DNA from 4 places in the Rhizobium sp. 007 genome. Region 2 is predicted to be linked to each of the others. Evidence: predicted binding sites of a transcription regulator. Region 2 holds the regulator's gene; each other region holds the start of a gene.
What was found. The regulator LexA, encoded in region 2, represses DNA repair genes until DNA is damaged. The targets are predictions, from matches to a motif close to TGTTCNNNNTGTGTTCNG.
Positions count from the first base shown of each region.

Region 1: the regulator LexA is predicted to act here: its motif matches at 894-911, upstream of ISN39_RS02780 (PA0069 family radical SAM protein).
Region 3: the regulator LexA is predicted to act here: its motif matches at 888-905, upstream of ISN39_RS13705 (glycosyl transferase).
Region 4: the regulator LexA is predicted to act here: its motif matches at 981-998, upstream of ISN39_RS10210 (nucleoid-associated protein).

Region 1 is NZ_CP064187.1:583,555-585,757, reverse strand. Features, by position in the region: gene ISN39_RS02790 (hypothetical protein) at 1-136, opposite strand, end outside; gene ISN39_RS02785 (glycosyl transferase) at 322-840, opposite strand; gene ISN39_RS02780 (PA0069 family radical SAM protein) at 978-2,135, shown strand.
Region 2 is NZ_CP064187.1:1,500,643-1,502,845, reverse strand. Features, by position in the region: gene ISN39_RS07610 (VOC family protein) at 1-601, opposite strand, end outside; gene lexA (transcriptional repressor LexA) at 807-1,523, shown strand.
Region 3 is NZ_CP064187.1:2,750,045-2,752,247, forward strand. Features, by position in the region: gene ISN39_RS13705 (glycosyl transferase) at 1-795, opposite strand, end outside; gene ISN39_RS13710 (membrane-anchored protein) at 1,056-1,772, shown strand; gene ISN39_RS13715 (acyltransferase family protein) at 2,095-2,203, shown strand, end outside.
Region 4 is NZ_CP064187.1:2,012,089-2,014,291, reverse strand. Features, by position in the region: gene ISN39_RS10225 (PhzF family phenazine biosynthesis protein) at 1-271, shown strand, start outside; tRNA gene ISN39_RS10220 (tRNA-Lys) at 397-472, shown strand; gene ISN39_RS10215 (Arm DNA-binding domain-containing protein) at 631-795, shown strand; gene ISN39_RS10210 (nucleoid-associated protein) at 1,064-1,813, shown strand; gene ISN39_RS10205 (RelA/SpoT domain-containing protein) at 2,181-2,203, shown strand, end outside.

The sequences.
Region 1 (2,203 bases), 920 kb from region 2:
TCTTGTCCAGGAACTTGACGACCTCGGATCGGCCTGCGCAACTGCGCATCATCTGCGATGCTGCCGAATGCGGATGCGCGATCACCAATGTCGTCAATATGACGGCCAGCAGGCCGCGGATCATATTGCGTTTCATGACGCACCTCCTTTCGCCGGAAACCCGGCAGAAGAGGAGACTTCCGCTGTGACCTGTTCTGCCGCCTGTCGGCATTCCATGGTCGGCCGCCAAGAAGCGGGGCGCTCGGGCGGCGCCATGGCTGAATTATAGCGCGAAATCGTATCGGGCGCCATCTTTAGCGCGAGTGCTGAAAAGTTTGCGCGCTATCGTGCGGCGCGGGCGACCCAGGAGGGAATCAGCTCGCTGGAAAGCTTGCGCAGCTTCTGCCCCTTGGCAAATTCCGAAAGGCGCATTCCGCTTCTTGCGGCGGCAATCGCGTGTTTCTTCGACAGGAGAAGGCCGAGTTCCAGCGGCGGCAGCGACCGGCCTACACGCTGGAAAAACGGGCGCCTGTATCCGCGCGAGGCGGTGAAACGCGCCGGGACTTTGTTGAGGGCGACATATTCGGCGATCTCGTCTATCCAACCAGTCTGCGGCCGGGCGCCAGGTTCGACGAAAAGTAGCCACTCGCCGCGGGCCGAGCGCAATATATCCTTGATATCCCATTGCGAATGGAACCGGCACCCAGCCGCGTCCGCCACCCTGGATGTACCATCGCGCGAGCCGTGATCGAGCACGACCACGTCGCTTACGAGCCCTTCGACTGCACCCGCCACCAGCACCGATAAAGTCTGCGCCAGCTCAGGTTCCTGATCCTGGCACTCCAGAACAACCGTCAACATTGCCTATTTATAAAGCGCCGCACAAAAATTTGCCAGCGTGACTTTCCTCATTTTGTTCTTGCATTGTTCTCTTTTTCTCGATAGGAATTTAATCATCAAGACGGACGAAGGCAATTGCCTTGTCGCGGGAGAATCGGATGAACGAACAGTCCCTTGCAGGGCAGGCTGCGTTTGCGCCTGCCAATACGGCGGATGTTGCCGAAGTGTTGATCGCCTCTTCCGGCCTTCGCATCGAGGGCGACCGGCGCCGCGGCCGCGCGGCTGGACTGAACCCCAGCGGGCGCTTCGAGCCGATGCACCGCGAGACCTTCGACGACGGCTGGCAGACGCTGGAAGAACTGCCGCCCTTCAAGACCGAAGTGCAGATCGAAAAGCCGCGCACGGCGATTACTCGCAACGAGTCGCCGGACGTTCCGTTCGACCGGTCGATCAATCCCTATCGCGGCTGCGAACACGGCTGCATCTACTGCTTCGCCCGGCCGACGCACGCCTATCTGGGGCTTTCGGCGGGCCTCGATTTCGAAGCCAGGCTGTTTGCCAAGCCGGATGCGGCCAAACTTTTGGAGCGCGAGCTTGCGAAGCCCGGCTACAAGCCGCGGGTCATCGCCATCGGAACCAATACCGATCCCTACCAGCCGATCGAGAAGGAATGGCGTATCATGCGGCAGATCCTCGAAGTGCTGAACAAGGCGAACCATCCGGTCTCGATCGTCACCAAGTCGGCGCTGATTCTGCGCGATATCGATATCCTGCAGGAGATGGCAGCCAAGAGCCTTGTGCGTGCCGCGCTTTCGGTGACCACGCTGGACCGCAAGCTCGCTCGTGCGATGGAACCGCGCGCCGCAACGCCGCCGCGCCGGCTGGAGGCGATCCAGGCCCTGACAGAGGCGGGCATCCCGACCTCGGTGATGGCCGCTCCGATGATCCCCGCGCTGAACGACCACGAGCTGGAACGCATTCTCGACGCGGCAAAGGTTGCCGGTGCGCTGGAGGCGGGCTACGTGATCCTGCGCCTGCCGCTGGAAGTCGCTCCGCTCTTCCGCGACTGGCTGTTGCAGAACTATCCGGATCGCTACCGGCACGTCATGTCGCTGGTCCGCTCGATGCGCGGCGGCAAGGACTACGACGCCGAATTCGGCAAGCGCATGAAAGGCGCCGGCCCCTATGCCTGGCAGCTCGCCCGCCGCTTCGAGATGGCGACGAAACGGCTCGGCATGACAAGGCGCAGCATGCCGCTTCGCGACGATCTTTTCGTGCCGCCGGATGGCAGCGGCGTGCAGCTTTCGCTGCTTTAGCCGCCCGTCCGCACGCGGGGGTTCCCTGAGGCCGTCCGGCGAATGCCATAACGAGTTACCCCGCAGGA
Region 2 (2,203 bases):
CCGTCGTAGACACGGCCAACTGAAGGAACGAGCCGAAGGCTTCAGGCTCGGGCGCGCTTAGCACCATCTCCGAGATACCGGTTGCACCGTTCGCATGCTTTTCCAGCGCGCTCCGATCGGCCGGAAAGGCGTTGATGCGCTGGCAGTCAAAGAGGAAGAAATCCGGCACCCGAAGATCGGCGGCAAAGGCAAGCTTGAAAGTGCCTGTCGATTGCGACCCGTCCGGCATCTTGATCAGGCGCGAAAACTCCAACATGGCGCCGCCGCTCTTTCTCGCACGAACGAAATGAGCATGGTCGGCGTCCGCGTCCTCCGTGCTGAATGCGGCCGCAGAGAATCCGTCATTGCCGCACCGGAAACGAAAGGCCTGGTCGCGCGCCACAAAGACGTTTCCGTGCCGCACTGATTCTTCACATTCTTTCGCGCTCGCGACACCAAGCGGCTCGAGATAGGTCTTGTCGGCGAAAAAAACGCAAGCATTCACCGTGCCGAAAGGATGACGGCCCTCGGCGGCAACCGTGAACCCCAATCGTCCCAGCCGCTCCCGCGCGAGATCGATGTTGGTGACCGGTAGAACAAGATGATCCAACGGATGCAGCATGGCGTCAGGTCTCCATTTAATGTGCTGAAGATGTGTGCCGCTATGTGGTCAATGCAAGCTGAAAGCGCTGATCCGGCAAACAAAAGTTTCCAAAAATGAACGCAGTTGAGACGAAGTTTTACGAAAATTTAGGTACTTGCGGAACACATATGGAACATATAGTGTCCGTTCTGGCTTTGTTTCACGAATTTGGGGTTAAACTTCGATGCTGACACGCAAACAACAGGAGCTTCTCCTCTTCATTCATGAGCGTATGAAGGAATCCGGCGTTCCGCCATCGTTCGACGAAATGAAGGATGCGCTGGATCTCGCGTCCAAATCCGGCATCCACCGGCTGATTACCGCTTTGGAAGAGCGCGGTTTCATTCGTCGCCTACCGAATCGCGCCCGCGCGCTTGAAGTGATCAAGCTGCCGGAAGCCTACAGCCCGAGCATCCAGCCCCGCCGCGGCTTTTCGCCGAGCGTCATCGAGGGCAGCCTCGGCAAGCCGCAGCCTGCTGCCGCCGCGCCGAAGCCGGCGAACGAAGACAATACCAGCTCCATTTCGGTTCCCGTCATGGGCCGTATTGCGGCAGGCGTGCCGATCTCGGCGATCCAGAACAACACGCACGACATCAACGTTCCGGCCGATATGCTCGGCTCCGGCGAACACTACGCGCTTGAGGTCAAGGGCGATTCGATGATCGATGCTGGCATCTTCGATGGCGACACGGTCATCATCCGCAACACCAACACCGCCAATCCCGGCGACATTGTCGTGGCACTGGTCGATGACGAGGAAGCGACGCTGAAGCGGTTCCGACGCAAGGGTGCGTCCATCGCGCTGGAAGCGGCGAACCCCGCCTACGAGACGCGCATCTTTGGACCGGATCGCGTAAAGGTTCAGGGTAAGCTCGTCGGCCTTATCCGCCGCTACCATTGACCGGCAGCGCGTCGCCGGCAAAGGCGACGGCGCGCCACTCATAGGCGTGGCGGCTCTAGGGGCGATCGAGTTTCTCGAAGGCGGTTGTCCAAAGCACGGTACGGCGCCGGTTTTCCGCAAGGTTTCATTCGCGAAATGCACTGCGCCGCATCGGCAGGCGCCGAACCGCAGCCTTGCCAGCGTGACGACGATGTCCGCGGCATCGCAAGCCGGGCGTGGCACCGTTCCGCATCGCATTTCTTGCCTCTTCCTGCTGCTCCGGTGAAAATTTCGCTTTCCCTCCGTCTTTCGCGGGTCGCAGCGCCCTCACGGCTGCGATCGGTCAAAGCCAAAGCGCTGAGCGCAACGTTCGTGCCGGACGCAAACCAGATCGCCGCCCCAAGCCCGAAAAAACCGTCGCAAAGCGCAGGCGTGTGCCCTGAGCGGCTCCTTAGCTTGCCATTTGCAGGCCGAAAGCCTTGGGTATGCAGCCACAATGACTGATCGGTGGCTACGGGACTGAACGGTGGCTATTGACGGGCGAGAGCTCTGCTTTTGCCAAAGGCTTCTTCCCGCATTCCAAAAGCGCAAGCCGGGAAGCGCGCACACTGCTTGTCCGCGACATCTGCTGAAGCGGAAATGCGCAGCTCGGCCGTTTTCAACTCCGGCATGCACCCAGCCCGCTGACACCCTATGAATAC
Region 3 (2,203 bases), 1.2 Mb from region 2:
CGCGAGAATACGATGCTCTGCCGATAGTATTCCAGTATAAGCGGAGGAGGTTTCATTTTCGTAGAACCGAGGGAGATTCGCGTTCGAAATATCTATACCAAAAAGGCCAATGCGCGTCGCGCCCGACGCTAACGCAAATTGCATGGCAGTTGCGGCGACAGAGCCCGCGGGGAATACGCCTTTGTCAGGATCTATCGATACTGCCGAATTCTCACTCCGGAAAAGCAAGCCGCTCTGAACAGCCCCTTCTGAACGTCGTTTTTGCCCATATGGTGCAAGAATGTTTCTGATGAGCACTACCTTTCTGTCTCGAAGCCAGGCACTGTCAATCTCACAAATCGCTCGAATGACGCTGATCGATAGTAAACATGGAACGTTCTGAGGAACCTTTTCCTTAAGGAGAGTGAAATGCCTCCACACGAAGCGCTCATCCTCCACAACTACAGCGAGCGGCTCTTGTATCTTTGATCCAATAAGGCTTATCGCTCCGTTGAGTAACAACGCACTGCCGGCCGGTATCTTCTCAATTGCGCACTGGTTGATTGACGGGCCGCTGCCGACGATAAAAACACAGTCAGGTTTGTTTGGATTGACATCAGCAAAAGCCAGCGTTTCAACAATATCGACCGACCGATAACGAATTAAGGCTTGTTGCCGCTCCTCGAAGGAAATGATTTTGAGCCCCGGCAGCCAATCTTGAAAATGGCTTTTAGATCGGCCGAGAAACAGCCTAACGCCGATTTTGATAATGGATCGTGCCAACGGGCGGTTTGCTGAGTGAAATATCTCTCCCATGACAACGCTACCTGATCGTTTTCTTAGCAAGAGCGGGCGCTTGAAATCTTCGCTATCTGTAGCGTCTCCTGAAGGCCGGCCGCGCGTGTGATTGTTCAAAGTGTGGTCTGTGCAAAGTTATTGGCTTGCGACTACTAGGAGTGTCAAGGTAATAATCGCGACGAGAACAAAACCGTATCTCGACTGCCGAACGTCGAACTGACCGGTAGAAAACTGGCTGTCACGCGAACTGCCTACTTCTATGAAATCCTTGAGTTATTATGAACATTAGTCAACTTCGCAAGCGGGTGTACCGAACACTAAAATACAAACTTGCACGGCCAAGCCCTCCGGATTTACGCAGTCCGTTTCGCGGTCCCGTCGTCGTGGTTGGATCTGCCCCGCAAGCAAATCTCCCTGCTGGATTAGATCGCAATTATAGCATTGTGACAGTCAACGGGTCTCAGGCTGTCACAAAAAACTGGGGCATCGAGAGACCAGACATTACATTCATGCAATTCAACCAGATCAGAGGTCAAAATACCAATGCGGTTGAGGTTCGCCGGGTGCTGCGGGGACAGTCTACAAAGGCCTTATATGTCTTTCTCTGGCCGGAGGGTGAGGAAGCACTCAAGGCGGGCTTGAGCGCATTTCACTACCATTACGAGAGTCTAACGCTTGTCAACAAATACGAAAGAATGGCGCTACTCGATAAAGTTTGCGGCCTAAAGACTGCGGAAATGGACGCGAGTGAAAAGTGTTCCAACGGGGTAAATGCGGTGCTGTTTGCCTTTTGCCATGGCGCGAGTGAAGTCATAATTACCGGTATTAATCCTCGGTCCACTGGGCATGCGTACAACAACGAAAATCTTGGGCGACTTCATCAAACTATGGACGAGATGGTTTTCAGTAAGCTGTTGCGCGATGGGTGGCCGCTTTACACCGCGGATCCTCAAGTTTCTTCAGCGATCGGCATACCGCTATGGATGCCGGCGTAATGCGTGAATGCGACGTATAGCCACACGAGGTTGATCGCAGAACTCACGGGAGACCGGAACTTCGTAAGGCGGTCCCCGCCGGAGGGTAGTGGCAGGTCACAATGATGGGATAGTCGAGTATTCATCAAGATTGCCAACGGGCGTGGCTTCGGGAGCCAATTCGGCTGATGGTGCGTGCACACCCATCAAGAGCGTGTAAACGCCGCGGCATTTTCGCTGTGGCTTACCGGAAGCGCCCCGATTGAAGGAGCCGCCTCGATATTGCTATTTTTGCTCATTCCAATATGACCTCGACTTCTCAATCACTCGTGGGCGCCGATTTATGAAGTACAGGACAGAGATCGAAGGACTTCGCGCCGTAGCTGTCTTGTCCGTGATTGTTTTCCATGCGTATCCAAATGCTCTGCCAGGAGGCTTTATCGGCGTCGATA
Region 4 (2,203 bases), 510 kb from region 2:
TTCGGCGAAGTTCCACGCGCGCATGTTTGCAAGCGACATGGGGATATCCGAGGATCCCGCAACCGGCTCCGCAGTCGCGGCACTTTCGGGAGCGATCCACCATTTCGACCGGCTGCCGGACGGCCATCATCCGATCACGATTGAACAGGGGGTGGAGATGGGGCGGCCATCCTTCATCCACCTGCATGTCGATGTCGAGGCCGGCACCATCTCCAATGCCCGGATCGGGGGGCAGGCGGTGCGCCTTGCCACGGGTACGCTCGACCTTTGATTTCATTCCCATTTCAGCCATGCAGAAAAATCTTCGAAATTAATCAAAGAATTTTCCGCAGGGCGCTGGACAAGGCCTGCGATCCTGTTTATACGCCCCGTCACACCGCGCAGCCAAGCGCGAACGGGTGATTAGCTCAGTTGGTAGAGCAGCTGACTCTTAATCAGCGGGTCGTAGGTTCGAGCCCTACATCACCCACCATTTATCTTTCCCATGCTAGTTCATGAATTGCCAGAAGCCTTGAAACTCACGCCTTCTTGCGGTTCTTTGTTTCCATGTGTTGCCAATCTTATTCACCCAAGCCCACAAGATTGGGGGTGTGAATGGGGGTAGGCGGCGCGTCATTGGGGGTATGATAAGTGCTGACCGACACAGCGATCAAAAAAGCAGCAGCGAAAGATAAGGCCTATAAACTAAGCGACAGCGGCGGGCTCTACGTCCATGTCACGCCGGCCGGTGGAAAACATTGGAGGCTCAAATATCGGTTTGCTGGCGCCGAGAAGCTCCTATCGCTCGGACCATAAGCAAGCACTGTTACAGGAGGGCTGTGCCGCGCGATCCGTGTGTCAAACCAAAGACGCGGTGAAAAGTTTCCGTTCCCGCTGGCACTACGGCCCGGACGCGTTCAGATGAGCGGCGGGCGAGTCTCGACGACCAGCTTCAAAATAGAAAACCATTTTCTTGTTGACTTCGCGCACGTCGTGCACAATGTTCTCTTTATGTTCCTGTTGTGATAACGGGTTGTTTGTCAATGCTACTTTACTTTCAACCAAGCATTGATTCGGAGCCGTAATGCAGCTGGAGAACCTCAAGATTAACCGCGTGGTCATGCACGAGGTGTTGAAACGTGATGACGACAGGCAGCCAAAAGATCCCGTGTACGGTGAAGCGCTTGAAGATTTGGAGGCGGCGGCAAAGGGAGCCTTCACGCTCCGAGTAACGGAAGCGCTGTCGACGCAGTCAAAGAGCATTGAAATGCATATCTCTGACTTTTCAGCTAGCAGCATGGTCGATATCGCCGGCCGGCTTATCGACCTTGATGACACTGATTTTCTTGAAGTATCTAAGGAAATTGCGGTGCGTCTTGCATCTGCTCAGAAAGCGAGAAGCATTCCCGGAGGAGTGGTAATCGCATTCGACGGATCCTTCGGTGTTCCTGAACGAAAATTCCTGGGAGTGATTAAGGCCGAAACGCAGAGCGGCTTCCGACGCAGCAAAAACGCGGAGAAAATTCTTACCGAATTCCTCGACAACATCTTTCTCACGCCGGCCACCCGATTGTATAAAATCGGCTTTCTCGTTCAGGAACCCAAAGATGACGGTTTCTACTGGCGAGCAATAATCTTCGACAGCAACATTTCGAGTTCGCACCGCGAAACAGCTGCTCAATACTTTTACGAGAGCTTCTTTGGCTGCTTGTTCCCAGCAAATGGTGCATACGAGACCTCACGCTTCTACGACCTGACCAAAGAGTTGTGCGACGCGGGCCGTTTTCACCTGACAAGAAGCGCGACCTCGGAGATGCGCTCTATACTTTCGTAAAGACCGAGCAGGCAGCGACCTTTACTACCCACGAATTCGCAGACAAGTATCTGCCCAACGACCAAAAGGACGCCTACAAGCGTTTCATGGTGTCGAAACGCTTCCCCGAGCGGGCTGTAGTCAGGGATACCGCCGAGATGGGCGCCCGGCTTAGGAGAAGGAAATTTTAATTCGGTGACAATATCGAGTTTTCTGTACCGCCCGAATTGTTGCACAACCACGAAGTTACAATCAAAGAAGCTCCCGCTGAGGAGTTTGGAGGCGAAGGCAAACAAATGTGGATCCAGATCACCATTAATCGAACGATGACCGATCAGCTGTGACTGATCGAAAGGCTTTTGTCGAACGATGGCAACGTGAGCGCCCCGTGTATGATGCTTGGGGCCATTT